3 regions of the Paenibacillus sp. FSL M8-0212 genome follow, and region 2 is predicted to be linked to each of the others. Evidence: riboswitches for the same ligand, from Rfam matches in the RefSeq annotation. Region 2 holds a riboswitch; each other region holds the start of a gene.

Region 1 (10,298 bases), 350 kb from region 2:
CTGTTTATTAAGAAGTATGAAGTGGGTTCACGGATCAAAAAAGATTTGGCGATAGCCTATATTCAGGATATTGCCGATCCTAATCTCGTGGCTGAAGTATGCAAGCGAATTGAAGAGATGGATATGGATTCGATGCTGGAATCTGGTTATGTGGAACAACTCATTGAAGATAATACACTGAGTCCCTTTCAGCAGGTTCTGAATACGGAAAGACCTGACCGGGTAATCGGTGCTTTGCTTGAAGGTCGAGTGGCTATTTTATTGGATGGAACGCCATTTGTCCTCGTGGTACCGGTGACCTTCAGCATGTTGCTCCAATCTCCTGAGGATTACTATGAACGCTGGATTCCCGGTACATTTCTCCGGGTCCTGAGGTTTATGTCCGCCATGCTGGCCCTTCTTGCTCCAGCGCTCTATGTCTCTTTTATATCGTTTCATCCGGGGTTGATTCCGACCAAGCTGGTACTGACGATTATAGAAACCCGGACTGGAGTACCGTTTCCTTCTATTATAGAAGTGCTGATCATGGAGCTCTCCATTGAGATCCTGAGAGAGGCGGGAATACGTTTACCCAAGCCGATTGGACCTGCGATGGGTATCGTTGGGGGTTTGATTATTGGTCAAGCTGCCGTACAGGCGGGAATCATCAGTCAGTTTCTTGTTATCGTTGTAGCTGTTACAGCCATATCCTCTTTTACGATTCCTGTCTATAGTGCGGGATTAACGCTACGGATTCTCCGGTTTGCTGCCATGTTTAGTGCTGCAATACTAGGTTTGTTTGGTGTCGTTATGTTCTTCTTGCTGGTTTGTACACATCTTGCACGACTCTCCAGCTTTGGAGTGCCTTATGTCGCACCAGCTGTTCCATATCACTTGAGTGATTGGAAAGATTTTGTCATTCGTGCTCCACTCAACATGATGAGAAGACGTCCCGAGATGACGAATCCGGTAGATGCAGATCGCAAGAAGTAGACAATCCACAGAAGGTCTGGAGGTACAACAAAGTGAATGACTCGCGAGTGAAAATTAACACCACACAGGCCGTTGTTATTATCGTTAACTACATGCTTGGAGCGGGTATTTTGACGTTACCTCGAACAACTAGCAGAGCCGTTGGAACGCCGGACGTCTGGATTTCCATCCTGCTGTCAGGGCTCATTGTCACAGGTATTGGTCTGATTTTGGTTACCCTGTGCCGCAGATTTCCTGAGAAAACCGTGTTCCAGTTTACCCGGGAGATCACCGGGCGCTGGATTGCTTACATACTGGGTTGTGTGACAATTTTGTATTTTATGATCATTTCAGCATTCGAAATTAGAGTCATGGCCGATGTCACGGGGATGTATCTGCTTGAGCGCACGCCTACATGGGCTATTGTAATGGTATTTATGTGGATAGGCATCTATATGATCTCCGGTGGGCTTGGTGTCATTATTCGCGTGTTTGAGATCATCCTGCCGATCACCTTGATTATATTTGTTATGGAGATATTGCTCAGTAATCAGCTCTTCGAAATTAGTAACCTCAGACCCGTATTGGGTGAGGGCATCATGCCTGTACTCAAAGGGCTGAAACCATCGCTACTGTCGTATACCGGTTACGAAGTTATGCTGGTCATCACTGCATATATGCAAGATCCGAAGAAAAGCAACAAGGCGATGACATGGGGGTTAACTATCTCTACAATGGTATATCTGATCACTGTTGTAATGGTCGTAGGCAGTTTGTCCTTGGATGGAATTAAGACCAGAACATGGCCAACACTGGATCTGGTACGAAGTTTTGAGATACAGGGACTGATATTTGAACGTTTCGAATCGTTATTGCTGGTGATCTGGATTATGCAGATTTTCTCGACATTTGCCATTACCCATTACTGTGCTTCCGTAGGAATCCGGGACTTGTTTCGGGCAAAGAAGATACGCTGGATTATGTATGCCCTGCTTCCATTCATTTATCTGACGGCAATGATGCCTAAAACAGTGTTTGAAACTTTTGCACTGGGCGATATGCTAGGTAACGTATCTGTAGTTTTGTTCGCTATATTACCTCTGGTATTGTTGCTTATCAGCATAATTCGCAAAAAAGGAGGCAAACACGCATGATTTCATTCCGCCTGTGCTTAAGAGTAACTTGTGCTGTGTTCATCCTGTGTATAATATCAGGTTGCTGGAGCAGCCGCGAGATAGAAGATCTAAGCTTGTATGTAGGTCTCGGGATTGACGTTGGAAAAGAGACCGATTTCGAGAAGAAGATTTCAGCGCAGGGTGGGCATTATCCCAAACAAAACAATGTCACAGCAACCGTTCAGATTGCCCCTGGGAATTCTAGCAGTCAAAAAAGTCAGCAATCTGGTTCACCCTCTTCTGGCAAAGAGTCTTATTCCAATGAGCAGCTTACGGGAGATTCCATGCTGCAAATTTTTCGTCAGTTTGCTTTGCGGCGAGATCGTCCACTCATTGGACATCATCTGAAGGTTATTGTGATCTCCAAGGATATTGCCAAAAAGTATGGACTGATTCAATTGCTCGATTTTGTACTCCGGGATAACGATATTCGACCGAACTGTCTTGTACTGATTAGTCACCAGCGGGCGGTTGATGTGCTTACCTCAGATGATCCTTCCCGTATTCCTGCATTTTACCTTACAGGCATTACGAACAATGCATACATTTCCAACAAGATTCTGGAACCCGTTTCGCTGGCAAAACTGGATGCACAGATGCAGTCCGGGTCCAGTTTTCTGCTTCAAAATGTGCTGAATGCCAATGGAGAGGACAAGTTCTCCGGGGGCAGCATATTTGCTGCAAATACAACCAAATTTCTGGGGGAACTCAGCCAAACTGATTTGGAAGCTCTGTCCTGGCTTATGCCTAAAAAACAAGGTGGTGTCATAAAAACATATAGTAAGGAGGGTTTCACGGTACTCTATGAAATCAAGAAGAAGAAAATCAAAATCATTCCGAAGGTTAATGGCGATGATATCTCGTTCCATGTGAAGGCAGAGTCTGAAGGATGGCTAATGGAGGATTGGCGGGCACCGGAAGAAGAGGAAAAGGGTGCATATCTGAAAGAAATGGAAAACGATTTTGCTGAACTGGTCGAGCAACAGATCAAACAGTTACTATACAAGCTCCAACATACCTACAAAGTCGATGTTGCTGGTTTCCGCGATAGCATTCGTATTAAATATCCAAAAACGTGGAAGAAGGTTAAAGGGAACTGGGATGAAATCTTTGCTACTATACCCATTACGTATGAGGTAAAGACCTCCATCATCAATCCGGGGTCTTCTACGGAATAGCGAGGTGTGCCATTTACTATTTAAATGTTGACACATTCATGATCAATCGCTATATTTATAAAAAATCATTTTCTTATCCAGAGAGGTGGAGGGACTGGCCCTTAGAAACCTCAGCAACAGATCTGAAGGATACTGTGCTAATTCCAGCGGGTGAAAGCCTGATAGATAGGAGCGTTTGTTTTTATTTGTCAGTAACGGCGCACTCTTTAGGAAGAGTGGGTCTTTTTTGTTTTTTCTGGATGAAGAAGTAGGGGAGCAGCAGGTATGGAGAACAACAACGACAAAGGGCATTTTCAGCGAAAAATGCAGGCACGGCATGTGGTCATGCTCTCTCTCGGAGGAGTCATTGGAACGGGATTATTCCTCAGCTCAGGTTACACCATTCAGCAGGCGGGACCACTGGGAACCATTCTGTCCTATCTGATCGGAGCCATCGTTGTATATCTGGTGATGCTCTGTCTTGGTGAACTGTCTGTTCATATGCCAGAGACGGGAGCATTTCATAGTTATGCAGCCAAATATATCGGACCGGCAACAGGTTACACGGTGGCTTGGTTATACTGGTTAACCTGGACTGTTGCGCTTGGCTCCGAATTCACAGCCGCCGGATTGCTGATGCAGCGCTGGTTCCCATCGGTAAACGTATGGATATGGAGCGCGCTCTTTGCACTGATGATCTTTTTGTTCAATGCTTTAACGGTGAAATTATTTGCGGAATCCGAGTTCTGGTTCTCATCTGTGAAGGTAGTTACTATTGTAATCTTCATTATTATCGGTGGCGCAGCCATGTTTGGTATCATTCCCATGGCGGATTCTGAACCGGCTCCATTTCTATCAAATATTACCGCATCCGGGTGGTTCCCTCATGGGGCTACAGCGATATTGATGACCATGCTTGCTGTAAACTTTGCCTTCTCAGGCACCGAGTTAATCGGCATTGCCGCCGGTGAGACGGAGAATCCGGAAAAGACGATACCAAAAGCTATTCATACAACGCTGTGGCGTTTGGTTATTTTCTTCATCGGAACGATTATTATCTTGTCGGCCTTGCTGCCCATGTCGGATGCCAGTGTACTGGAAAGTCCGTTTGTAGCGGTAATGGAGCGGGTGGGTGTACCCTATGCAGCAGACATTATGAACTTTGTTATTCTGACGGCGATTCTCTCTGCTGCCAATTCAGGCCTATATGCATCTTCACGGATGCTCTGGTCTTTGGCTGACAAAAAAACGATCTCTCCGTGGTTTGCCAAATTGACCAAAAGCGGGGTACCGCTGAATGCACTTCTGATCAGTATGGTCGGTGGTGCACTGGCCTTGCTGTCCAGCATCATTGCGCCAGGTACCGTGTATATTACACTGGTTTCCATTTCAGGTCTGGCTGTCGTTGCGGTATGGATGAGCATCAGTGCCTCCCAATACATGTTCCGCAGACAGTATATCCGGGAAGGACATGCGGTCAAAGATCTGGTTTATCGCACACCGCTGTATCCGGTGGTACCGATTGTTTCATTTATTTTATGCCTGGCTTCATGCATAGGTATTGCCTTTGACCCGACACAGCGGATTGCGCTGTATTGTGGGGTTCCATTTATTGCAGTATGTTACGCTGCTTATTATCTGACAGAACGTGTGAATAAGAAAAGAGGACAAGTACATGACTCAAGCACAACAGACTAATCCCATAGAACAGATCCTGCGTAAACATCCGGTCATGATTCTGGATGGAGCGCTGGCCACGGAACTCGAACAGCATGGCTGTGATCTGGATGATCCACTGTGGTCAGCTCGTGTATTGCTCGAGAATCCAGATGTTATCGTTCAGGTCCATGCAGATTATTTTCGAGCAGGAGCCGACTGTGCGATTACATCCAGCTATCAGGCGACGGTGGATGGTTTCCGCAAGAGAGGGATCGATGAACAGGCAGCACTGGAGCTGATTCGCAAGACGGTCGAACTGGCAGCGCAGGCGAGAGATGACGTGTGGGCAGAAGTGCAGAGTGGTTTAGTAGGGAGAGAAAGCTCGACAGGTCAGCTTGTAGAAGTTCCTTCGATACGTTCCGAGACCGTGGAAAATGATGAGCATATAGTAGATCTTACAGTGGATCGCGAAGAAGACAATCTCCGTCCACGTCCAATTATTGCTGGGTCCGTTGGGCCTTACGGCGCCTATCTGGCGGATGGTTCAGAGTATGTGGGACATTACGGCGTGTCGGATGAGACACTTGCTGCATTTCACCGTCCGCGTATGGCGGCGCTGATTGAAGCGGGGGCTGACATTTTGGCGTTTGAGACGATTCCTTCCTTGCAGGAAGCACAGGTGCTGGTTGATGTACTGAAAGAGTTTCCTTATGCGTATGCCTGGCTATCTTTCTCTTTAAAAGACGGGACAAGCATCAGCGAGGGCACACCGCTTGAGGTATGTGCACAGACGTTTGGCTCCGAGCCGCAGATTGCGGCGATTGGCCTGAACTGTGCTCCGATGGAAGTGGTGACGGAAGCAGTGGGTATTCTCAGTAGTGCTAGCGACAAACCTGTTATTGTGTATCCGAACTCGGGAGAGACGTATGATGCAGCAACGAAGACGTGGAGCGGACAGGGGACCTGTGGTAGTATGAGGGACGCATCGGAGCAGTGGGTTGCTGCGGGCGCGCAGATTATTGGCGGCTGTTGCCGCACTACGCCACATCAGATTGGCGAACTTGCGAAGAAGTGGCGGAGTTAAAAGACTTGAAATAGAGTTGTACACTGAAAAGCTAGAGATACAACCAAATATAAAGAAGCCCTCACGACCCATTACTGGATTGGTGAGGGCTTTTTCAGTGTGATTTAGCGTTGTTAACATCAACATGAGGACATTCCTCTTCTGATGCTTCTAATTATGCTATTTAATTAACTGAGTGCTAACTAAGGTACGACCTTCGTCGCTTAGGATGTACAGACCCGTTGTGTTATTGAGAAATAGACGTTCATCATTAAGATCAAATTCGCCATTTTTGTAAGTGTACAAAACGTTCAGGTTGCTTGTGTCCATAATAATTAGTTCTAGTTCATCTTCGTCATTCTTTTCAGATTTAAACATCAAACTTGTGCCATCCAAAGCCATATTTGGATATGATACTGGCAGATATGCCTTCTCAGCAATTAATTTACCTGAAGATGAATATAGCTTGATTCGCTTATTTTTATAATCCACAAATATAAAACGACCTTTCAATGCAAAAAGCTCTGTTGAATATTCCTTATAAGGAAGTTGTTTTGTCCACTTTAGCTGCCCCGTGCTGTTATAGCCTTTAAGCGTTATTGTTTTTTTGTAGATATTATAATATAGGAATGTGCCGTCAGATAGACTCTTAATCCCATTGTAACCTTTACCACCAGTAATCGTTTTAATTTTTTGTCCGCTGGTCAGGCTAATCAAGTGAAAATTGGGATGATCGCCAAATGTACTGCCGACAATCACATCACCATGAATCTGTTGCATTATATATGGAACCTTGAACTTTCGACTTAAATTTCCATTAGCATCGTAATAGTAGAGTGTACTGCTTTTATTATCATGGGAGACTGAAATCACATACAGACTTCCATTTTCGCCTGGAATGGCTGACTCTGCCGAGTATAGTCTCCAATCTTCTGGCGGTCCGGGCAGAGAAGCTGTCCAACGGATCTGGCCCGTAGCTATATGCTTGGCATTGACTTGATTATCGTGGAAAATAAACATATATCCATCATCGGATAGCGTGTACTCGTTGTCCGTTGGAATCGACCAAAGTAGCTCCCCTGTTTTGGCATCCACACTGTCGATATAATAATCATTATTCTTGCCTGCTTTAGTTACGAGCAGACTTTCATTCCCCATGGCGTCCGTAACACTTTTCATTGAATATGAGCTTGTTGCACTCTGTCCGCCGTTGGTAATATCATACCCCCATTGGAATTGCAGCAGATCTTTAGCCAGAGCTGGCTCGGATGGGATCGCAAGGAAGATGCATAGGCTGGCTATAAGCCAATAGTTGATTCGTTTTAAACTCATGATTGGTAGACTCCTTATGTAATGTTCTCTGGATTATGGAAGTAACTGATACTTTCTTATCGTTTGCCCGTCGGAAGGTATGAAAAATAGTTCATTTTGCTTGTTGAGGAACAGTTCATCTCGATTAAACCTTACATCTTTCCAATCGTTCTGCGACACCCGATAGAGTTCTCTCAGATTATTTGAATCTCTAATCACGAGTTCTATTCCCTGTTCCGTGTATTGGATGTACATAAAACTCTGTAAATCGATGGCCATTTTCAGAGAGCTATTTGGCTCACCTTGCATGTAGAAGGGATTTTCATTGACCCCTGTAATGAATTTTCCATCGGAATTCATAAGCATGATATTGCCTGCGGTTTGTTCCAGATACAGCACACGATCATGGATGATAAATATCTCGGGAGGCCCCTTTTTAAAAGAAAAATCATACTTCCATTTCAAATTTCCTGTAGGCGAGTATGCCCTCAACTCAAGTTCACGGTTATTGATAAACTTCCGGGTTATTAGGGTTCCATCGTCCGTAACCCTATTCCCGTAGGGCAAGGTTGTTTCATTGGTCAGCACCGTTAGCTTCTTACCTGTAGAAAGATTAAAAACATGAGTATACGGACTTTTGTTGCCCGGTTGACCTAAAATAAAATTGCCTTCTATTGTGTAATATTGCATATAGGGGAGAACAAGCTTTTTGCTTCGATGTCCCTGTTCATCATAATAATAAAGAGTTACATATTTGTTTTTGTGATAAGTGAAAGAATAAACTGTTCCGTTTTTGGCGAAATCTGAGGACTGACCTTCACGAAAGTAAGGGTTTATTGAAGACCATATCGGTTTACCAGTTGTCAGATCCGAGACTGTAATAATATCATCTAATCTATTTTCATAGTCATCAGTTTCAGCAGGTTTGAAAGTATACATGTAACCATCACTTGTTGAACCATAATCAGATTCTGGCTTGGACCATCGGATGTCCCCGGTTTCACCACTAATGTTCTCCACATATATGAGGTCCTCATTCACAACCTTTCTCACCAGAATGTTTAGGTTGCCGGACGAATCCAGTCTGAAGTAATGCGGAGTGAATCCATCCCCCCATTGGCCAGAATCGACCTGCTTGACCCATTCAAGTTGTGGCACGGTCTTGGCTTTAGCCGACGCTGAAGGTTTGTCTACTGACAACAATCCTAGACTCAGGATGCTGATCAACAAACAAAATCGAATACATAACCATTTCAAAATAAACAACTCCTTAACAAAAATCGAGGTCAAACTTAATCTGGACCTACCGTTTCATTTTTAATATCCTGCACCAACCGTATAATCTCCGCAACACCTAGTAACAATAGTCCTGCTACAATGCCGTTCATCATAACTGGAAGAGTCAAAGACCATTGAAAGCCACTGAACTCATTTTGCCCAACGAGGATGCCGGCAATAATGGATAGAATGATGCTAATCCAAGCTATCCACTTCAACAATTTACTCGTTTTATTTTTGTTGTACAAAGAAATTAACTCCTTTACCATAGTATGCCATTAAGTCTATCATATCTATCATTGCTAGGTATATAGGACTATTTCTGTGTCGGATTTAGAGTTTTGTTGAAATATATTGTCATGTGTTTTAATGTCTGTCTGCTGCTGCATGTTATTCAATAACAAGAATGCGCGGGGATGCCTGACGAATCACCTTGGATGATCTCCAGGAGCCAAAAGCTGCTGCAAGGATACTCAGAGAAGAGAAAAGTATAATTCCCCACCAATTCAGAACCAATGGGATTTGAACAATACCGTATCCCGAGAGTACTTTTTCAAGCAACAACGGAAGAAGGTACACGCCAGCAATAACGCCAAACATCGAACCGATCAGGGATAACAATACGACTCCCAGTGTAATAGAAGACCGAATACTGCTAGATGTCATTCCAATCGACTTATAAATGCCATACGTCTTGCTCTCTTTGCGAATACTGATCCGGCAGGTGCTGAAGATAATGATAAATGTAACCAAAATGAACAGCAGACCAATGAGAGCCATGGGGTACACAAGAATGCTTGCAGCTTCTGCATAAACAGAATCCAGCAGCGTTTTTTGCGTGACGATGGAAGCAGAGTCTTTGAACCGCTCATTCAATTGGTTAGCAATGGCTCCTGCCTGTGAAGGATCGTTGACATTGATAAACGCGACATTTACATCTCCGTAATCCGGATTCACGCTTCGAACCGCTTGAGCTGTGATTCTTCCGGATACCGACAAGTCGGAGATGGCCTGATAGATGCCCGAAATCATGAACGTGCGCTTCTCTCCTTCAATGTAGAGATCAATGAGATCTCCCATATCCTTGTTTAACATCTTGGCAACACTAACCCCGATTGAAATTTCATTTTCGAGTTCCGGATTGTTTCCTCTCAACGTCTCAAAACCAAGATCTTGATAGCTTCCATCCAGTACTCTTAGATAAAGACTGGTAGACTGGCTGACCACGTCGGTTGAATCATCTGGAAGGATAACTCCGGTGATGTTTCCTTGCCAGCCCACATTTTTGATGCGAGGGTCTTCTTCCAATACGTTCTGCAGCTCTGCTCTCGGAAACGTAGTTTTGTTTACAACGACTGCGGCAATGTTAGCATTGTCATACCCCCATTTGGCCGCCGTCTGATAGATTCCGGTAATGCTGGTCAGTACAACATACCCGAGGACAAGTACGGAAGCAGCCAACGTTGTTAGCAATAACATCAGAACCGAGCTTTTGCTGTTTTTGATCAGATTGCGTATGCCGATTACAAAAGAGACGGGCAATCGTCCAAACAAGGCCCGGTTTGCGAGCGGTGAATTCATTCGTCGCGCCATGCGTACATTGTCGCTCTCCGACATACCGTACCGAATGGCCTGAACAGGCTCGATCGTGCGAGCTTTTCTGGCGTATAACACGACAAATGCAATAACCAAGACGAGTAACAG
Region 2 (10,298 bases):
TCATCAATCGTTTTCTCTTTGTTGGCACCGCGAATATCTCCCGGGCATACCATGTTGACCGTAATTCCATACGGGGCTTCCTCAACGGCGAGTGTCTTTGTAAAAGATACCAGACCCACCTTGGCAGCTGCATATACGGCGCGATGAGGCCAAGATCTCGCTTCTCCAGCATGACTGAAGCCAAAATGGATAATGCGTCCCCATTGCTTGCGTCTCATCTCTGGCAATACACGCTGATCCAGTAACATCGGTCCCAGCAGATTTCCCTGCACAAGCATCTGGACCTCAGCTTCAGAATAATCCGCAAATAATCGTCGTTCACGGACAAATGGACCCGCATTATTCACCAAAATATCAATGCTGCCCAGGTTGCCTTCCACCTGTTCAACCAATGAAGAGATATCTTCCACCTTGGATATATCAGCCTGGATGGCAATACACCGCACACCCTTGGCTGTAATCTGAGCCCTTAAAGCCTCAGCTTCTGTTCTGCTGTGTACATAGTTGAGGGCAATATGACACCCTTGATCTGCCAGACTGAGGGCCGTCATTTTACCAAGACCTTTGGCACTTCCCGTTATGAGGGCAATCTTTCCCTTCACGTTCATCCCCCTCTTCAAAGAGCAGTCACTATCCAGTATAAAAGATTTATCGTCCTCCTACAACTCGCTTATCCACAAGGGATTATCCACCTTTAATTCCAAATATATCTTGATCGAAATCAGACACCTATGGTACTGTCGAGGATATAACCTGAAAGGACCTCTACATGAATATGATGAATAAAAGATGGATATCATTTCTTACACTTTTGATGGTGAGTTTATTAACTGTCTCTGGTGCCTTGCAGGTTTCAGCGGCAAGTGAGAATGACCCAGCGCCTGATGAGTATGATTGGATTACCGGACCGGCATCGGTAACGCTGGATGGCAAAGCCACCCTGGAAGTCCCTGAGAGCCATTCCTATCTGGATAAGACGAACACTCAACGCTCGATACTTAACAGCGGGGGCAAACCTAACGGGAACGAAATCGGAAGTCTAACCAGCAATAGCGAATTTGGCTCGTGGTATGTTGTGTTTGAATACGTAAAGACAGGTCATATTCATGATGACGATCAAAATCTGAGTGCCGAAGAACTGTTAAGCAGTTATATCAGAGGTACAGAAGAAGATAACAGAGAACTTGATCCGGAATATAGAACGTACATAACGGGGTGGGAAATTGAACCGGCATATGACAGTACCAAACATCAGTTGGTCTACTCCCTTGGTTTCAAGAATGCTGATCAGCAAGCCATGGTCAATTACAATGTAAAACTCCTGACACGCGAAGGGTACATTAAAGCCATTCTGGTCACAGATACGGCCACCTTTCAACAGAGCCGCCAGGCATTCGAGGAAACCGTCCTTAATCAACTTAACATCAATGCAGGATATACCTATGAGGAGTACAATGCTTCGACTGACAAAACATCCACTATAGGGCTCAACAGTCTTCTGATGGGCGGGATCGGGTACACGGCTTCCCAGCAATTCAGTGCTCTTCTTTTGCTCAAAAAAGGATGGGCCTTGATCCTGGTTGTTGTCCTTGGGCTAATCGGTTGGATCAGATACAAAATCAAAAGCTCAAATGGAGAAGAAGAAACACTATCTCCGTCCGAGAGGACGTACCTGCAGGAAGCAGATGAACAGCAGTATGCTGATCAAAATGAATTATCCTACTACCGTCAATCTGGACATCACTCCAATGCTGACAAACCGGAAAAACTCTGACTTATGTTGATCCCCACCTCAGCACAGACTCAGGAAACATAAAATAAGCCGTACATCTCTTCTTGAGAGATATACGGCTTATTTCTTTATTTATTACAAACTTCACATCGTATCATACTTATATATCGTGAATTATTCAGTTGCAGGTTCAACTGCACCTTTATAACGCTCTTTGATGAATGTTTTTACTTCTTCAGAGTGCAATGCAGCAGCCAGTTTCTGAATTGCATCTGAATCCTTATTGTCCTCACGGGAAACGAGGATGTTTGCGTATGGGTTACCTTGCAGATCTTCAATCAACAAAGCATCATTAGCTGGATTCAGGTTTGCTTCAAGCGCATAGTTGGCGTTGATGAATACCAGATCCGCTTCATCCAATTGACGAGGCATCATGGCTGCATCAAGCTCGATGATATTCAGGTTCTTCGGATTGGCTGTGATATCTTGAATCGTAGATGTGATATTTGTGTTGTCTTTCAGCGTAATGATACCTTCCTTCGCGAGCAACAACAGAGCACGTCCACCATTGGATGGGTCATTTGGAATTGCTACTTTTGCGCCGTCAGCCAATTCATCCAAAGACTTAATTTTTTTGGAGTATCCGCCAAAAGGTTCAACATGAACAGGTGTTACAGCAACGAGGTTGAATCCACGTTCTTTATTCTCTGTGTCCAGATAAGGCTGATGCTGAAAGAAGTTTGCATCCAATTTTTTATCAGCAAGTTGCTGGTTGGGTTGTACATAGTCATTAAACGTAACAACTTGCAAACGAATACCTTGTGCTTCCAGTTCAGGCTTGATGCTTTCCAGAATCTCTGCATGTGGTGTAGGTGAAGCTCCAACTTTCAATTCCACTGTGCGTGGTGCACCTGCTGAATTGTCTGCGCCGCTATCGGCATCCTTGTTGTTTCCGCAAGCTGCGAGAACTGCAATCAGCATAAGGCTAAGTAGAGCGAAAGACCATTTTTTCATGTGTAAAACCCCTTCTCTCATCATTTTTTCATGTGGCGTCCGCACGAATGCATGTCCATCATGTTATCTATGTGTTATTTCCTGGTGAAAAATGTAACCAAGCGATCTCCAGCCATCTGGAGAATTTGCACTAGAATAATCATCGACACTACGGATATGATCATGATTTCATTTTGATAACGGAAGTATCCATAGTTAATTGCCAGTGTTCCCAGACCTCCACCACCAACCATGCCCGCCATCGCCGTATAGGAGACAAGCGTAACAATAGTGATCGTAATCCCCGCAAGCAGACCAGGCAATGCTTCAGGCAACAACACCCGTCTTACAATCTGTCCGGTTGATGCTCCCATCGCCTGCGCCGCCTCAATGACACCCCGATCGACTTCACGCAACGTGTTCTCAACCAAACGAGCGAAATAAGGAGCTGCTGAAATAACCAAAGGAGGTATTACGCCGAGAACCCCTGTAGCTGTACCGACGAGTATACGAGTGAATGGAATAAGAGCAACAATTAATATGATAAATGGTACCGAGCGCAAAATATTAACAATCAGGGATAGTATAGAGTATACTGTCCGTGACTTAATCGAAGCAGATCGGGCTGTCATAAACAGCAGAACTCCGAGTGGTAAACCTAAGATAACGGTGAACAAGCCTGATACACCCAAAATTTGCAGTGTCTCAATGGAGGCTTTACCAACCTCTTCCCAACGTACGGTTGAAAAATCCATCTAACGAAGCACCTCCACATCAAGTCCCTCAGCGGTTAATTCTGATATCGTCCGATCAATCGCAATGGAATCGCCCTCGAAACGAACGGTCAGCTGTCCATAAGGAACCTGTTTGATCGTTGAGATTGTACCTTGCAGGATGGCAAAATCCACGCCTGTCTTACGTACCGTTCTAGACAAAATCGCTTCATAGGTTTTGTTACCCAAAAAGGATATCTTCACAAGTTTGGAAGCAACACCTGCCTGCAATTCAACGCCTGCATTCGCCAGAGCGGTCTCTTCGAGAGCAAGTCCAGCTTCATGGTCACGCATCATGAAGTCCCGCGTAATCGCATGCTGCGGCTTCAGGAACACTTCTGTTACAGGTCCTTGCTCCACAATGCCGCCTTGATGAATGACAGCCACTTTGTCACAAATGTTCTGAATGACATGCATCTCATGTGTAATCAGCACAATCGTAAGGTTGTACTTTTCGTTAATGTCGAGCAATAACTTCAGGATTGAATTTGTCGTCTGCGGATCAAGTGCTGAAGTAGCCTCATCACAGAGAAGTACATTCGGATCACTCGCAAGTGCTCTCGCAATCCCTACACGTTGTTTCTGTCCACCCGATAATTGAGCTGGATATTTGTTGCTATGGTGCTCCAGACCAACCAGATTGAGCATTTCCTTCACTTTGCGATCAATGGCATCTTTGGGTGTATTCACAAGCTTTAATGGAAACGCCACATTGTCATATACCGTTGCCGAGGATAACAGATTAAAGTGTTGAAAAATCATCCCGATCTTGCGTCTCTGTTGCTGCAATTCGGTTTTGCTCAGTTCAGTCAGGTTGATCCCATCAACCCATACTTCACCCTCCGTAGGGCGTTCCAACAAATTAATACAGCGAATCAATGTACTTTTGCCCGCTCCGGAATGGCCAATCACGCCGTAGATTTCACCCTTTTGGATGCTCAAATTCAGCTCGGATAACGCTGTTGTAGATCTTTTCCCTTTGCCGTACGTTTTCGTTAAACCTTTTAATTCAATCAATCGCACTTGCCCCTTTCCAACCACCTACATGTATCTTTACCCGATCTAAAGGAAAACTCCCCTTAAAGTACAAAAAAAGAGCCCTTTGCAGATACAAAGAGGGCTCTTCACGTGAAAGATTATACCTTCTCATCTGCCAAAATCGTGCTTTGCACCATTTTGTAGGAATTAGCACCTAACATCTATAACGAATGATACATCTATCATGTCGTTACAAATCGGTTGCCGGGCTTCATCGGGCCTGTCCCTCCGCCGCTCTCGATAAGAAATATGTTGTTGTAGGATTTTATAAGTTCATGTAGTTCAAGCTTTATAATGTGAACGTAACTTTTGAAATATCAATTCATTCTTTGTCACTGTAACATTCTAGTTGAAACTCAGTATATTCCAAGTATTCCGATTTGTCAAAGGGAATTATTTCTTTTCCATATATTATTGATGTAATTATAAGAGGTTGTTAACGTTTCACAGACCATATCCACGCCCTGACGCATTTCCTGTACATGCTGATTCAGATCCTCCAACTTCACTTTACCTTGCAAGGTCTGGTGTAACTGCCACAGGTCATCGTGCATTTCGGAGTTCATGTAGTGAATTTCCATATTACGACGTTTGCGCAGCTTGCTCATCGGCTCCCGATAAGAGTCCTTGATCTGAATCAATCGCAATGCAAGATCATGATGCTCCCTCACATAATCAAACTGTCTTAACACAGTAAAATAAGAAAAATGCGCTTTGGTATTTGAAGTATTCAGTTGGAATATTTCATTCAAGACGGTGCCGACTTTATCCAGAATGGCAAAGCAGCGGATAAAGCCATCTTTGTAAAAATACACATACCGGGCATACTCGGCCTTTTCAGCTGGCGTCATATCATCCGTTGAGCCTGCAACAACCTTTTTGCGAAAATGAGCAGCAGCAAAGCAGCTTTGCTCCAGTTCATCCAGTGAGGAGATGAGTCCCTGAGTCCACACATACAGCTTCCGATAGTCATGCGTGGGATCATGGTCCACATGCATTTGGCGCTGAAATAGCTCAAGGGTATGCGCCATTGCGTCCATCGCTGCCTTTAATTTACCTTCATTGATACGCGGTTTTTCCCCCAGCAACGTTCGCAGCATATCTAACCTCCTCTTTTCCAAATCAACAAGATTTAATCACCGTTAACACATCATCCATTCCGTGTAATTGCTGCTTGCCATAGGTTGCCCTGATCCCCCTGACATCAAACAAAGTCCACCTGTCCAATGATGTACATCACTGGATGGTGGACTTTCATATTTAGCCCAATTCCTTTTAGAAAATAAATGAATCTATATCTTAGAACCGATTAACCGGACGATGTAGCTTGTACACCAGGAAACTCATATAGGTTAAAACCCCGAACAATATGGCGATATCCAGCATATGAGCAAGAGCTACGAACATGTATACTTCCGGACGGTTCATTGTCACCATCATGAAAATACCAATCACGACTTGCATCAGGATGAGAATAACGGATACTACGCCAAGGGTGCGCATCTCCTTGTTGTCCGGATGATTACGGTAAGCGAAGTGACCCAGAATTGCAATAACAATCACAAGCGATGCAGCTGCTGCACGGTGAGCAAAAGCAACCGCTACCCCACCCGAAAGCTCAGGAATAATCTGCCCGTTACAGAGCGGGAATCCGGAACATCCGCCGGCAGAATCCGTGTGACTCACAAATGCACCCGTGTATACCACGAGATATGTGTAAATGGTGGAAAACCAGACCAGATTCCTGAATTTTTTGCTAACCCGAGGGTATTTATTCAGGCGCTCCAATCCGCCATCTTTTGCCTCCTGCCTTATGCCCAGCGCCATCATTAGGGAACTGGCAAAAGCAATCAGTGCAAAACCAAAATGCAGTGCCATAACTGCTGAAGATTGGGAGAAGACAACGGCAAAAGCCCCCATGATTCCCTGGACGATAACAAATACCAAGGTTAAGAAAGAAAACAATTGCAGATCACGGCGTGACTTGCCAAACCGCAGAAAAGCAACAAACGAGGCAATGGACAACAATCCAGCCAGTGCGCTCACAGCGCGATGGGAATATTCAATGAGTGAAGCCACAGTATGTGCCGGAACGAGTTTTCCGTTACATAAAGGCCATTCCGTTCCGCAGCCAAGGCCTGATTCCGTTTTGGTTACGATGCCTCCACCAAAAGTGGCCAGAAACATGACAAGACAGGTTAATACGGTTAACCATTTAAACAAAGTTAAGTGTTTCAATTTTTTCTCACCCGCTGTTGGTTTAAGATGGCGAAGAATATTCTCCGCTTGTTTCGGTACTTTGACACTTATTTCACAACTAAATTCATTATACCGGATAAAATGTTCATTGACGTCGCGCTTTGTGACAAAATGTTAACGTCTGGTGAAATAATGACCCGCAGGTCATTGGGACTATGTACAGAAACGTTTCTTACCTAGAACGTATCGAACATACAAACGCCATTTCCCTATTTCAAGAGAAATGGCGTTCTTTTAAGTATACCCTTTTACAACATGAACCTGTCATACTTTTATATAAGCTCAATTAAACATTTACACCATAACGGAGAGGACAGAAATAGCCTGAAGAAGCAAAGTGTTCGCCTTTATCCCCGGATTTCCCCTTTATAAAAGGGATTAAAAAAAATCTGGGGATAACAGCGATCGGAAGGTTATTCTGGCATCGTAGTGTCTGTGTAAATATTCATTCGTTGAACTTATATAACATTATTTATGGATCGTGTTGTACACTTCGACTGCGCGATTCAGGAACTGCTCAATCTCTTCTCTCGACTTGCGCAGCTTGTTCACATACCGTACGAGTTCGCGGCCATCTGTATACGCCACAAAGCTTGGAATGCCAAGTATATTCTGCTCTTCGCTAACCGTTCCAACCTGATCCACGTCGACCTCAATCAAAGTCAGTTCACGTGCATATTTCTCTTCAACCTCAGGCATAAACGGATCGATGTATTTGCAGTCTCCACACCAGTCTGCCTTGAATACGGCAATCGTCAAACGTGGGGATTGGATGGCTACATCAAAAGCCGGTTTGGAAGTAATCTGTTCCATTCGGTTCATCTCCCTTTCTGTACCTTGTCTTACCCTAAGTGAAGCAAATTGGCGAGTGGAAGTCAAATAATCAGCGCATACTTAGAATAAACCACATGCTCTGTGAATTTAAACCCAGAACATCATGAAAGGATGTCACATCATGACTTCCACCAGAACCGATTCTTCCAGCGAACAACATCACGGGTCCCTCCTGCAGATGGTCCGTTCCATTCCGGGTGCTGCCCGGGAAATCTGGCGTGGCAAACAGGCTGCATGGCAAGCTTCTGCACAGCTTCGTCACCCATTGCGTGACATCGAGTGGGATACAGATACGGCAGCTGCCTTACAGTCTGAGGTGGAGCGTTTTTTACCTGCCAGCGGCAAGTCTTTTGCACGCACGGACCAGGTTCAAAGCGCACTCGTCTGCGAAGAAGATTGCATCATTCTGGAAGAGATTAAGACACTGACTCAGGAGCACAATCGGAGTAATATCACCCGCACGGCAGCCTACTTGGAATGTTATGAGCAATATCCCGAACTGCATTGGGCACTGCTGGCCCATATGGTCTCTCGCAACGGCGGATATCACATGACAGATCTTCAGAGTGATTTAATGCATAATCTACAGGATCAAAGCGATCGCGAGCATATGTACCGACTGCTGGAGCGATGCAATGCACTCATTTTCCAGGATGCCTATCCACAGCTTCTGCTGTATATGAACAGTCGCCGGATCGGACGAAGCTGTTTCCATCTCTTGTCGCACTTTCACGTCTCGGCGTTTATGACGCCGTTTTGGGAACGCTTTTGGCTGGAACGGTGCAGTTCACTGCTTAGTGTGGCATTAATTATTAATGAGCAGAACTATATCGAGAGCCGGGTGGTGCAGCATCCTTATTTTCAAAAAGAAGTCCTCTCCAAACCCGCATTCCATCTGCATAATTTGGCGGGTCTGAATCATATCGTCTTCCCTCTTGGACGGGGAGCAGGACTCGCAGGACGCGTCATTGAACATTTTGGCAAGCTGGATGAGCGAATCATGTTTGGCAAAGGGCTATATGCCCTGTTGTTTGGCGTGGAGCAAGTACACACACAAGTGTCGGAGTTTGCACGTTCGGTTCCCCATCGTGGCTCGCGTGCCGAATATTGGCCTGGTCTGTTTACCAATCGTGAAGACGAGGCGGGTGATCACACATTATACGCTCAGGCGCTGCTTGATGAGGAATGGCTTCCAGAAGGGCAACGATTATATAGTCCGGAACTGCTCTCCGTATGGGGGGACACGCCTTATGAACCGATCACCAGACAGGACTGGCTTCAGACTCGGGATTGTCTCGGTTATCTGACGGCACCGCGTCGGCCATGGCTGTTTGAGATGAGTCACGAACACCGGTATGGCATGCTGAAAACAGCACTGGCTCATGATGCCAAAGCCATCACACACTAATGCTAAAAATCATATAGAGCAGACAAAGACGGATGATATGATACCCCGATGTATCGCTAATCCTCGCTTGCTGGGCTAATGTCGAGTTCAGTCGCTCAGCTCGCCTTAGCTAAACAAAAAGCCCTGTCCGCTTAACAGCAGACAGAGCTTGTATCCTATTTTCACAAAATATTAATGCTTGAATGATGCTCCTTGCATTTTTAACCTCTTTGCCCAGCTCCACGTTGAAGACGCATAAGTGGACGAAGAATTTTTTGCAGAATACGGGGGTAACTGCCCAGCTCGTCCTTGCGCAGTACACGCAGCACAACCATGAGAACCAGATACACCACCACAACAAGCACACCAACCACAAGGCAGGTAAACAAGAAAGATACACGCGCTGGCAGGAACAGTCCAAAGATCGTATTCCCAATCCAGTTCGTTGCAAATCCTACACCTGCTGCAAGCAAGACCGTAATGATAAACCCTTTCCAACGATCTCCCATGATGGAGAAATCAACGATTTTGCGAAGGACCCGCAGATTCAGGTATGTGATAACCAGGAAACAAAGGGCCGTTGCAATAATGATACCGTAAATGCCAAAGATCGGCGCCAGAATCAGACTTGCGATCAGTTTGATCACAACACCTGCTGCCACACTGACCATCGTAATCCGCGGTTTACCTACCCCAAGCAAAATGGAGTTGGTGGTCATCATCGTAATCTGGAAAATGGTACCGAATGTTAACAAGGCAATGATCGGCGTTCCATCCAGATTGGTAAACAGCAATCCGTTAACCGAATATGCTGCCGCACAAAGTGCAATGACAATCGGCATACCTGTCAGAATCGAAATGCGCAACGCAAGTGTAACCTGACTCTTCAGATGCGCTTCATCCTTGCGGGCAAATGCTGCCGATATGACAGGCACCAACGATTGACTCAAAGCGATAGCCAGAATCGGAGGAATACCCGCAATACTTTGGGCTTTTGCACCCAGGATCGCAAGTACACCTGTCGCTTCTTCGAGTCCGATCTGGCCACTAAGCAGTGGTACCACAAGGGATGAATCGATGAAGTTAATGGCTGGAACCGCAAGTGAAGACAGCACAATTGGAATAGACAGCTTGAAGATATCACTGTAGATACCTCGCATCGGTAACTGCTCTGCACGCTCGTAATTCAATTGGGCCGCACGGTCGCTACGACGCAACTTCAAGGTGAAGTACAGCATGACACCGAAGGCACCAACACTTCCTAATACCCCACCAAATGAGG
Region 3 (10,298 bases), 3.3 Mb from region 2:
CTGGCACATGCACTGATGAACTATGTTCTGATTCTCTCTCCGCAGAAAATCGTCATGGGTGGCGGAGTAATGAAGCAGGAGCATCTCTTCCCGATGGTGCGTAGCAAACTGCAGGAGTTGCTGGCTGGATACGTTCAGCATCCTGCACTTCAATCCGACATTGACCAGTATGTTGTTTCACCAGGACTTGGCGACAATGCGGGACTATGTGGTTCGCTCGCGCTTGCCAAATTGGCATTGAATAAGTAGTTCATTTAGGGATTGACGAATTTTACCATTGTGGTATGATATGGGCAACAGCATAGTACGATTAATGAGGAAGCACCTCTCTTGCATGGATTTTGCAGGAGAGGTGTTTTTTGTGCTGCCTGCAGGTAGCGTAACTAACCCGTATAGGCTGAAATGTTAAAGGGAGGGAACGGAAAATGGAAGTCATTTTCATGAACAGATTGTCCAGAATGTCAGATCAGAATGCAGAGTATGCACAGCTATGGATTGGGGAAGAGGAAGATAGTTGGCAGCTGGGATGGAGTCGCTACGAGGAAGGAGAGCGTGAGGACAGCATTTGGTATGAAGGGACTTCTTGGGAGGAGCTGCTTCATATTTACCGTCATCAGCTTGCCATACAGATGAGTGAGGGGTACCGACCGCAGTTGCAGGGGTTATTTCATGAGAATGATGATCTGAAATCACGCAGTTATGGTGGACAGCGGCTCCATTGTTACAGTGAGTTATACGGCAATGAGCAATTATATACGGATCTGTGCACATGGCGCAGGAAGAGAGCTGTGTCTGACCGGAAGGCACCGTATTTTATTGCAACGAATCGTCTGCTGCGTTTGATCAGTGCCTTTGTTCCGCAATCGCTGGATGAACTGATGCAACTGCCGGGCGTAGGAGAGAGCAAAGCAACTGAGTATGGTACGGAATGGATGGAGATTACAAACGGGTTGGAACGTTCAACGACATTCCCGCTGGACTGGGTATACACGGCGCTGAAGGAAGTAGAGTATGAGAGTTGGTTATACAAACAGAGAGAGCAGAAGTACAAGCAGGAACTTGATAAGTTCACCACACGCAAGCAGGTGCTTGAAGGCATGAAGGAAGGGTATACGTTAGAGGAGATTGTTAATCGATCCGGATTATCCCGACGCGAGTTGGTTGAGCTGTTAGAGGCACTGGATCATGAAGGTTATGACACCGATTGTCTTCTTGATGTGGAGCTGGCAGTGATGCCAGAGAACGAACAAGAGGCCGTATGGAGTGCGTATGAGGAGCTGGGAGATACGTTCCTGAAGCCAGTATTACATAAGGTGTATGGAGGAGAGAAACCCGATGGAGGGAGTCTGGAGCAGGTCTATGAAAGACTGCGCATGATTCGAATCCGCTTTCGTCGGCACGCAGAGACAGAGAAGCAAGTTGGTTAATGATTAGAAATGAAAAAAAGACGAGGCGTTTCTCCAAGAGGAGCGCTTCGTCTTTGTTATTTCATACGGGTTCATACCCAGTCTTTCTTGCGGAAAATGAAGAACATGCTCAGGCCCAGTGTAACCATCAGACCAATCACAACAAAATAGCTGTATTTCCAGTTAAGCTCTGGCATATTCGTAAAGTTCATGCCGTATATACCGGTAATGACCGTCAGCGGCATGAAGACCGTGGTAATGGCGGTAAATACACGCATGATCTCATTCGCCCGGTTCGCAATACTGGATTGGTAGGCTTCTCGCAAGTTGCCCATCAGGTCGCGATAAGTCTCAAAGGTTTCTGATATTTTTACAGCATTCTCATAGATGTCACTGAAATACTTTTGCAGTTGATCATCGATGAGACGCAGATCTTTTTTGTTCAGGGTGTTAATGACCTCTTTCTGAGGTCCGAGCACTTTCTTCAGCCACAGAATCTCACTGCGCAGCCCGATGATTTCATTCAGATGTGACTTTTTGGTGTGCATCAAAATGTCTTCCTCAAGCTTCTCGATCCGTGCTTCAATTCGGTCACCTACGGTGAAATAATTATCAACAATCAAGTCAACCAGCAAATACAACAGACGATCCGGTGTACTGATTTCCTGTTCCCACAGGATTGGTTTCAGTGTGCGCAATTCGCTGACCTTTTGCTTTGTAACACTAATAATGAAATGTCTGCCGAGGAATAAGTTCACCGCACGTAGAAATATCTCTTCATCATCGAAACGGATGCTATTAATCACAATAAAATAATGGTTCTCATAAATTTCAATCTTCGGACGTTGTTCTTCGTCACTAAGACAGTCTTCCACAGCCAGATCATGCATCAAGAACAGCGGCTGAAGTACAGCCAAATCGTCTACGTCTGCATCAATCCAGTAAAATCCTTCCGCTGGTGGAGTCAGCGCCTGCTGAATGTCGTCCACCGGAATAAATACACCGTTGTTTACCAACCGGATTTTCATCGTTAATCTACTCCTTCTGCACCCGCCAACTTGGCGGATATTATCATTATGGGCGCAAAAAGAACAAATCAGCCGGTCGGCAGCGGAGCCTGGAGATCAGGGCTGCGTTCACTATATAATCAAACGGAAGTCACGTCCCGCTGCCGGCATGCTGATGTCAATTCTCTATGCAGTTTGTCGGAATTCGGCTGCCAGTCAGGCCTCGGGTCGCCATCCATTTAATATGTCACCTCTCACATAAGGGTTTATAACACCTTGTTTAGTATACCGCTGGTACAAGGTGCTTTCAAGCGCAAAAATGTGTCTATTTCGCGCCCTGAGGCAGTGTATGACAACGGATGATGAACGGTTCCGATCTGGACAGCAGACGGAGAACTGCAACTTGACGTGAGGGCATTAATGTAATAAAGTAGACGGTGAACCATATTAAATTACAATCTAATACAGCGAAATCTTATCAAGAGTAGGTGGAGGGACTGGCCCGATGAAACCCGGCAACCGGCGGTATACCGCACGGTGCTAATTCTTGCAGCGACTAAGTGTCAAGTGGCACTGTTGTAACTGAGAGATGAGAGAGGCGCATATCTATTTACATATGACCTTTCTCGAAATCCGAGGAAGGTCTTTGTCATATGCCCCGACTTCTCAGCAGTGATTTTCGCTAAGGGAACTTGAGGTTGTTTGTAACGTTGGATGAAAGAGCAATTCAATGTTTTTACAAGCTCAAGGCAGACTATAACTGTATTGATGTGAAGACATCAAGCCAGAGGTGGCTGCATCTATCTATGCACAAGGAGGAGTTAGACTTACCATGCCAATCAAAATACCCGATACTCTACCAGCAAAAGAAGTACTTGAAGGAGAGAATATCTTCGTCATGGATGAAACTTCTGCATATCAGCAGGATATTCGTCCACTCCGTATCGCTATATTAAACCTGATGCCCACAAAGGAAACGACCGAAACACAATTGCTTCGTCTGGTGGGAAACACGCCTATTCAGGTGGATGTTGTTCTCGTACATCCCAAATCCCATACGTCGAAGAATACGTCTCAGGAGTATTTGGATCTGTTCTATAAAACCTTTGATGAGATTGAGCACCGTCGTTTCGATGGAATGATCATTACGGGTGCCCCGGTGGAACAGATGGATTTCGAAGACGTGAACTATTGGAATGAAATCCAGGAAATCTTCGAATGGACCAAAACCAATGTGACTTCAACCCTCCACATATGTTGGGCTTCCCAGGCAGGTTTATACCATCATTTTGACGTACCTAAGGTTGCACTGGATAAAAAGTGTTTTGGCGTTTTCCCGCATACCATCAATAAACCACATGTTCCGTTGTTGCGTGGATTCGATGAAGTATTCAACGTTCCACATTCCCGTCATACGGAAGTGAGACGCGAAGATATTGAAAAGAATGAGAATTTAGAGATTTTGGCTGAATCCGAGGAAGCGGGGATCTTCCTGGTTGCTACCAAAGACGGCAAACAGATTTTTGCCACAGGACATGCCGAGTATGACCCGTTCTCATTAAAGTGGGAGTATGACCGGGATACAGCCAAAGGGTTGGATATCGCATTGCCTAGACATTATTATCCGAATGACGATCCTTCCCGTGTGCCACCGGCTACTTGGCGCGCTCATGCCAACTTATTATTCTCTAACTGGCTCAATTACTATGTGTATCAAGAAACACCTTACGATATTGGCCCGCAAATCTAATCGAGATTACAGGAGGATGCAGCAATGGAAGACAACAACAAGTTGAAAATCGAAAGCCGCTTAGCACAAATTGGGTCCATCAATGAACCGGTAACAGGCGCCATTAACTTTCCGATCTATCAATCCACTGCGTTTCGCCACCCGAAGCTTGGACAAAGCACGGGGTTTGATTATATTCGTACGACTAATCCAACCCGTAAAGTATTGGAAGAAGCCGCCGCAGCGCTGGAGTCCGGTGATGCAGGGTTTGCCTGTAGCTCGGGAATGGCCGCGCTGCAAACGATTTTTGCCATGTTTGGTCAAGGGGATCATCTGATTGTATCGCTGGATCTGTATGGTGGAACCTATCGTCTGCTTGAACGCATCTTGTCCCGTTTCGGCGTAACTGCAAGTTATGTGGACACGAATGACCTGGCAGCACTGGAGAAGGTTCGTCAACCGAATACCAAAGCTGTATTTATTGAGACACCAACCAATCCACTGATGATGATCACCGATGTGGAAGCTGTTGCTTCCTGGGCGAAAAGTTACAACCTGTTGACCATTGTTGACAACACGTTGTTGACTCCATTTTTCCAACGTCCGATTGAACTGGGTGCCGATATTATCATTCATAGCGCTACCAAATATCTGGGCGGACACAATGATGTGCTCGCCGGACTAATTATTACCAAAGGTGAGGCGTTATCTGCTGAGATGGCATTCCTGCATAATTCCATTGGAGCGGTATTATCTCCAAGTGACTCCTACCAGTTGATGAAAGGTATGAAAACGCTGGCTCTTCGCATGGAGCGTCATGAGCACAATGCACTTACTATTGCCAAATACTTGCTTGAGCACCCAGCGGTGGTTGAAGTATATCATCCAGGTCTATCCGATCATCCGGGGTATGAAATACAGAATAAACAATCCACCGGTAACACAGGTATCTTTTCTTTCAAAGTGAAGGATGCACGTTATGTTGAACCATTGCTGCGTCATATCAAACTGATCGCTTTTGCCGAAAGTCTCGGTGGAGTGGAATCACTCATGACCTACCCAGCGGTACAAACGCATGCGGATATTCCGCTTGAAATTCGTGAAGCCGTAGGTGTGGATGACCGTTTGCTCCGGTTCTCTGTAGGCATTGAACATGCGGATGATTTGATTGCAGATCTCGGCAATGCTCTGACAGCTGCACAACAGGAAGTGGAAGGAGGCGTGCACTCATGAGTGAGTCCAATAACAAGCCCAATTCCGAGTTGAAGTTTGATACCAAATTGCTCCATTTTGGAGATGAAATTGACAAAACAACTGGAGCCTCCAGTGTACCGATCTACCAAGCATCAACCTTCCATCATTTTGATATCTTCAATCCGCCTCAACATGATTACAGTCGTTCGGGTAATCCGACACGTCAGGCTTTGGAAGATTACATCACATTGCTGGAGGGCGGGGCACGAGGCTTTGCCTATTCTTCCGGGATGGCTGCGATATCAAGCGTGTTCATGATGTTCTCCGCAGGGGATCACATGATTGTAACGGAAGACGTATATGGAGGTACGTATCGTTTGCTTACTTCCATATTAAGCCGTATGCAGATCGAGACAACCTTTGTAGACATGACCAATATAGATGAAGTAAAAGCGGCACTCAAGCCAAACACCAAGGCAGTTTATATGGAAACACCGTCGAACCCTACACTGCGAATTACGGATATCGCTGCTGTAACTGACTGGTCGAAGGAACATGACCTGATCACGATTCTGGATAACACCTTTATGACACCGTACTATCAGCGTCCAATTGAGCTTGGTGTGGACATCGTCGTACATAGTGCTACGAAGTTTCTCGGAGGTCACAGTGATGTACTGGCAGGGTTAGCGGTTGCTCGCACGGAATCACTTGGCGTACAACTGAAACAGTTGCAAAATGGACTTGGAACTGTACTCGGGGCACAAGAGTCCTGGCTTCTGATGCGCGGGATGAAAACCTTGGGGGCTCGTATGGCCCATAGTGAACGGAGCACAGCCAAACTGGCGGCATGGCTTAATGAGCGCAGTGATATTACCGCTGTCTTTTATCCTGGACTGGAGGATCATCCGGGCCGTGAGGCACATGAGCGTCAGTCCACAGGATATGGAGCTGTAGTTTCTTTCGACGTAGGTTCAGGTGATCGCGCAAAAGCAGTTCTTAACCGGGTGAAGCTACCCATAGTTGCTGTAAGCTTGGGAGCTGTGGAGAGTATTCTGTCCTACCCAGCGATGATGTCTCATGCGGCAATGCCGGCTGAGGTTCGCCGTGACCGTGGCATTACAGATGGGTTGCTGCGCTTCTCCGTAGGTCTGGAAGATATCGAAGATCTGATTGTAGATTTGGAACAAGCACTTCAGGAATCCTAACAAAAGTGGATACCCGAATACGCCGATGCGTATCACTTAATCTCGAATAAATTCCATTCCATATGTAAAAATTTTTACTTATTTTTAAAGCACCTGTACATAAGGTGCTTTTTTTCACATGTAACCTGTGTTACGATATGTGGAGTACAGAAATACGATGTTGCCACCAGAACTTGCTTCTCTTGAACAAGTTGGGACGGATCGTTATATAATTTCTCTTCATGAGGGAGGCTTTTTTACGATGAGTACGGTAGACCGTATCTTAGATAAAGCCCTTCGGGGCGAACGTTTGGACTTGGAAGACACGATTGAGCTATTTGAATCGAATGAAGTGGACAAAATCGGGGCAGCTGCTAATGTCATTATGAAACGCATGCACCCTGAACCATACAGAACATTTGTAATTGGGCGTAACGTCAACTACACAAACGTGTGTGATGTATACTGCCGTTTTTGTGCTTTCTACCGCAGACCTGGTTCGGATGAAGGTTATGTGCTTCCGGACGAAGTTATTTTCCAGAAGATTCAGGAAACGGAAGATGTGAATGGTACCGAAATTTTGATGCAAGGTGGAACGAATCCAAACTTGCCTTTCAGCTATTATACAGACCTGTTGAAAGCCATCAAAGAGCGTTTCCCAAACATCACGATGCACTCATTCTCCCCAGCGGAGATTATGAAAATGGTTGAAGTGTCCGACGGCCTTACATTGGAAGAGGTTGTTCGTGCCATTCACGAAGCTGGACTGGATTCCTTACCTGGCGGCGGCGCTGAAATTCTGGATGACCGCACACGTCGGAAAATCAGCCGCTTGAAAGGTTCATGGCGGGATTGGATGGACGTTATGCAAACTGCACACCGTATCGGCATGAACACCACAGCAACGATGGTTATCGGCCTTGGTGAATCGATGGAAGAGCGTGCATTACACTTGCTCCGTGTACGTGAAGCTCAAGACGAATGTATTGCGAACAAGTATGACTCCGAAGGTTTCCTGGCATTCATTCCTTGGACCTTCCAGCCAGACAATACCAACCTTAAGCTGGAGCGTCAGACTCCGGAAGAGTACTTGAAGACTGTAGCCATCAGCCGACTGGTGCTTGATAATATCAAGAACATTCAATCCTCTTGGGTAACCATGGGTCCGGAGATCGGTAAGAAGTCGCTTGAATTTGGCTGTAATGACTTTGGTAGCACGATGATTGAAGAGAACGTTGTATCTGCTGCTGGTGCAACATATAAAGTTAACATTGAATCCATTCTGCGTTTGATTCGGGAGTCCGGTTATATCCCGGCACAACGTAACACTAGATATGACATCGTTCGTATGTTCGACGAAGAGAATGCCGTGCATGAAGATTTCGTAATGCAGAACTAATCCTGTTTATTTAATACTACTCCCATAAATGCTGATCGTTAGATAAGTATTTATGAAGCCAAGCCCGCTGACTACTCCGTTTGGAGAGACGGCGGGCTTTTTGATTTCTTTCTGCGGTTCGAGGTCATCAAACAGTACATGTTACGCAATTGGCGATATTTTATATTGAAATTGAACTGTTACAATGAAAGGGAACTTGTGTAGTCAGACACGCTGGAGGGGGTTAAACCGATGAAGAGAAGAATACTTGGCAAGACGGAACTGGACGTACCTGTATTGAGCTTTGGAGCATCCTCACTCGGTTCTGTATTTCGTGACATTGACCGGGACGAAGGGATTCGCACTGTACATGCGGCCGTAGATGCAGGGATGAATTACATAGACGTTTCGCCTTACTACGGGCTGACAAAAGCGGAGACCGTGTTGGGTGAAGCCATCCGCAGCTTGCCGCGTAGTTCATATATGTTATCATCCAAAGCCGGACGGTATGGGGAAAATGAGTTTGATTTTTCACGTCAGCGGATTCTGGATAGCGTGCAAGAGAGTCTGGATCGATTGCATACAGAATATATCGACATTCTGTTCCTGCATGATATTGAATTTGTGCCAGCAGAGATCATTATCGAAGAAGCTTTTCCAACGTTGCTGCGTCTGAAAGAGCAGGGAGTTATACGACATGCGGGCATTTGTGGATTGCCCTTGCCTTTGTTCGAGAAGGTTCTGCCACAGATCGATGCGGATGCGATCATCTCGTATTGTCATTATTCATTGAATGATACCTCATTATTATCGTTATTGCCCCTGTTGGAAAAAAAAGAAATTGGCCTCGTCAATGCTTCGCCTCTTTCTATGGGCTTGTTGAGTACCCGAGGGGCTCCTGCCTGGCATCCGGCAGATGATCGGGTGAAACAGCTCTGCCTGAAGGCTGCCCGCTTCTGTGCAGAACAAGGCAGTGACATTGCCAAGCTGGCCGTGCAATTCTCCACATCGAATGAACGGATTCCGACAACACTGGTGAGCAGTGCCAGCCAGCGAAATATCCTCAATAATGCAGCCTGGATAGAGGAACCGATGGATCAGAGCCTGCTGGATGAAGTGCTGCGCATTCTGGCTCCATTGCATAACGAGACGTGGTCAAGCGGACGACCTGAATATAATACGAAGCCAAGCAACACGACAGCAGAAGCATCCAAGGGGGAACAACGATGAGAGCCATTGTATGTGAAGAAATAGATCAATTGAAGCTCCAGGACCTGCCTCAGCCGGAACGAGCAGAAGGAGAGGCGTTGGTTGCCATTCGGCGGATTGGGATCTGTGGAACGGATCTGCATGCGTACAAAGGCAATCAGCCATTCTTTACCTACCCTCGCGTACTCGGTCATGAACTGGCTGCTGTTATTGAAGAGATCGGTCCGAACGATGCAGGACTACAGCCAGGGGATCAGGTAAGTATTATTCCGTATCTGCATTGCGGTCAATGTATTGCATGTCGCAGTGGAAAGACCAATTGTTGTGTGTCCATGCAAGTCATGGGTGTGCACGTAGACGGAGGCATGAGAGAAAGAATCAGCGTGCCTGTCTCACACCTGCTCTCAGCAGAGGGTTTGACACTGGATGAGACGGCAATGGTAGAGCCATTAAGCATTGGAGCCCATGCCGTCAGAAGAGCGGGAATTAAACCTGGTGAGCATGTGGTTGTGATTGGAGCTGGTCCCATTGGACTCGGTGTGATGGCATTTGCCAAACAGGCGGGGGCGCGTGTTATTGCCGTTGATCGTAATCTGGACAGGCTGGAGCTTAGTCGGACTTGGGCTGGAGCGGATGACCTGGTACAGGCCAATGAACATACTGTACAACAAGTGGCTGAAATTACGGGAGGCGACTATGCTACAGCTGTCTTCGATGCAACAGGTAATGTGAATTCCATGAATGAGGCCATTCAATATGTGGCGCATAGTGGTCAACTTATTTTCGTGGGACTGGTGAAAGCGGATATTACCTTTCATGACCCCGAATTTCACAAGCGGGAGATGAGCATCCTGGGTAGTCGAAACGCAACCCGTGAAGACTTTGAACAAGTCCTGTCGACCTTGCGTCAAAAGAAATTAAGCATGGATGGGTATATCACACACCGCGTGGAATTTGATGAGTTACCTACTGCAATAGATCAATGGTTATTGCCAGATTCACATGTAGTCAAAGCTATCGTTGAACTATAATATCAATTAATTATAATAACAGAAAAAACGCTCTCTGACCTTGTTGGACAATACTGTCCATCCATAGGGGAAGAGAGCGTTTTTTTATTTTTCCGGATTCGTTACAATACCCGCATGTGGATCAATGTGACGCACAATGGACTTCAACCAGATCATC

What was found. A riboswitch is a leader RNA that binds a small molecule or an ion and turns the genes downstream of it on or off. The one in region 2 is predicted to bind S-adenosylmethionine.
Region 1: linked by a shared signal. The riboswitch ahead of mmuP (S-methylmethionine permease) and the one ahead of MKX68_RS16755 (methionine ABC transporter ATP-binding protein) in region 2 are both predicted to bind S-adenosylmethionine.
Region 3: linked by a shared signal. The riboswitch ahead of metA (homoserine O-acetyltransferase MetA) and the one ahead of MKX68_RS16755 (methionine ABC transporter ATP-binding protein) in region 2 are both predicted to bind S-adenosylmethionine.

What each region holds. Positions count from the first base shown of each region.
Region 1 is NZ_JBBORP010000001.1:3,428,362-3,438,659, forward strand. Features, by position in the region: gene MKX68_RS15090 (spore germination protein) at 1-972, shown strand, start outside; gene MKX68_RS15095 (GerAB/ArcD/ProY family transporter) at 1,005-2,105, shown strand; gene MKX68_RS15100 (Ger(x)C family spore germination protein) at 2,102-3,304, shown strand; SAM riboswitch class I at 3,375-3,476, shown strand; gene mmuP (S-methylmethionine permease) at 3,569-4,981, shown strand; gene mmuM (homocysteine S-methyltransferase) at 4,959-6,026, shown strand; gene MKX68_RS15115 (outer membrane protein assembly factor BamB family protein) at 6,186-7,337, opposite strand; gene MKX68_RS15120 (hypothetical protein) at 7,371-8,336, opposite strand; gene MKX68_RS15125 (hypothetical protein) at 8,609-8,842, opposite strand; gene MKX68_RS15130 (ABC transporter permease) at 8,985-10,298, opposite strand, start outside.
Region 2 is NZ_JBBORP010000001.1:3,780,988-3,791,285, reverse strand. Features, by position in the region: gene MKX68_RS16775 (SDR family oxidoreductase) at 1-602, opposite strand, end outside; gene MKX68_RS16770 (DUF2167 domain-containing protein) at 818-1,774, shown strand; gene MKX68_RS16765 (MetQ/NlpA family ABC transporter substrate-binding protein) at 1,907-2,746, opposite strand; gene MKX68_RS16760 (methionine ABC transporter permease) at 2,821-3,480, opposite strand; gene MKX68_RS16755 (methionine ABC transporter ATP-binding protein) at 3,481-4,515, opposite strand; SAM riboswitch class I at 4,642-4,783, opposite strand; gene MKX68_RS16750 (Cthe_2314 family HEPN domain-containing protein) at 4,920-5,636, opposite strand; gene MKX68_RS16745 (COX15/CtaA family protein) at 5,836-6,774, opposite strand; gene MKX68_RS16740 (thioredoxin family protein) at 7,264-7,608, opposite strand; gene MKX68_RS16735 (DUF2515 family protein) at 7,751-9,037, shown strand; gene MKX68_RS16730 (putative polysaccharide biosynthesis protein) at 9,238-10,298, opposite strand, start outside.
Region 3 is NZ_JBBORP010000001.1:468,041-478,338, reverse strand. Features, by position in the region: gene MKX68_RS02060 (ROK family protein) at 1-249, shown strand, start outside; gene MKX68_RS02055 (HRDC domain-containing protein) at 426-1,427, shown strand; gene corA (magnesium/cobalt transporter CorA) at 1,499-2,434, opposite strand; SAM riboswitch class I at 2,886-3,009, shown strand; gene metA (homoserine O-acetyltransferase MetA) at 3,246-4,163, shown strand; gene MKX68_RS02040 (PLP-dependent transferase) at 4,188-5,375, shown strand; gene MKX68_RS02035 (trans-sulfuration enzyme family protein) at 5,372-6,544, shown strand; gene mqnC (cyclic dehypoxanthinyl futalosine synthase) at 6,786-7,922, shown strand; gene MKX68_RS02025 (aldo/keto reductase) at 8,154-9,131, shown strand; gene MKX68_RS02020 (zinc-binding alcohol dehydrogenase family protein) at 9,128-10,141, shown strand; gene MKX68_RS02015 (YitT family protein) at 10,226-10,298, opposite strand, start outside.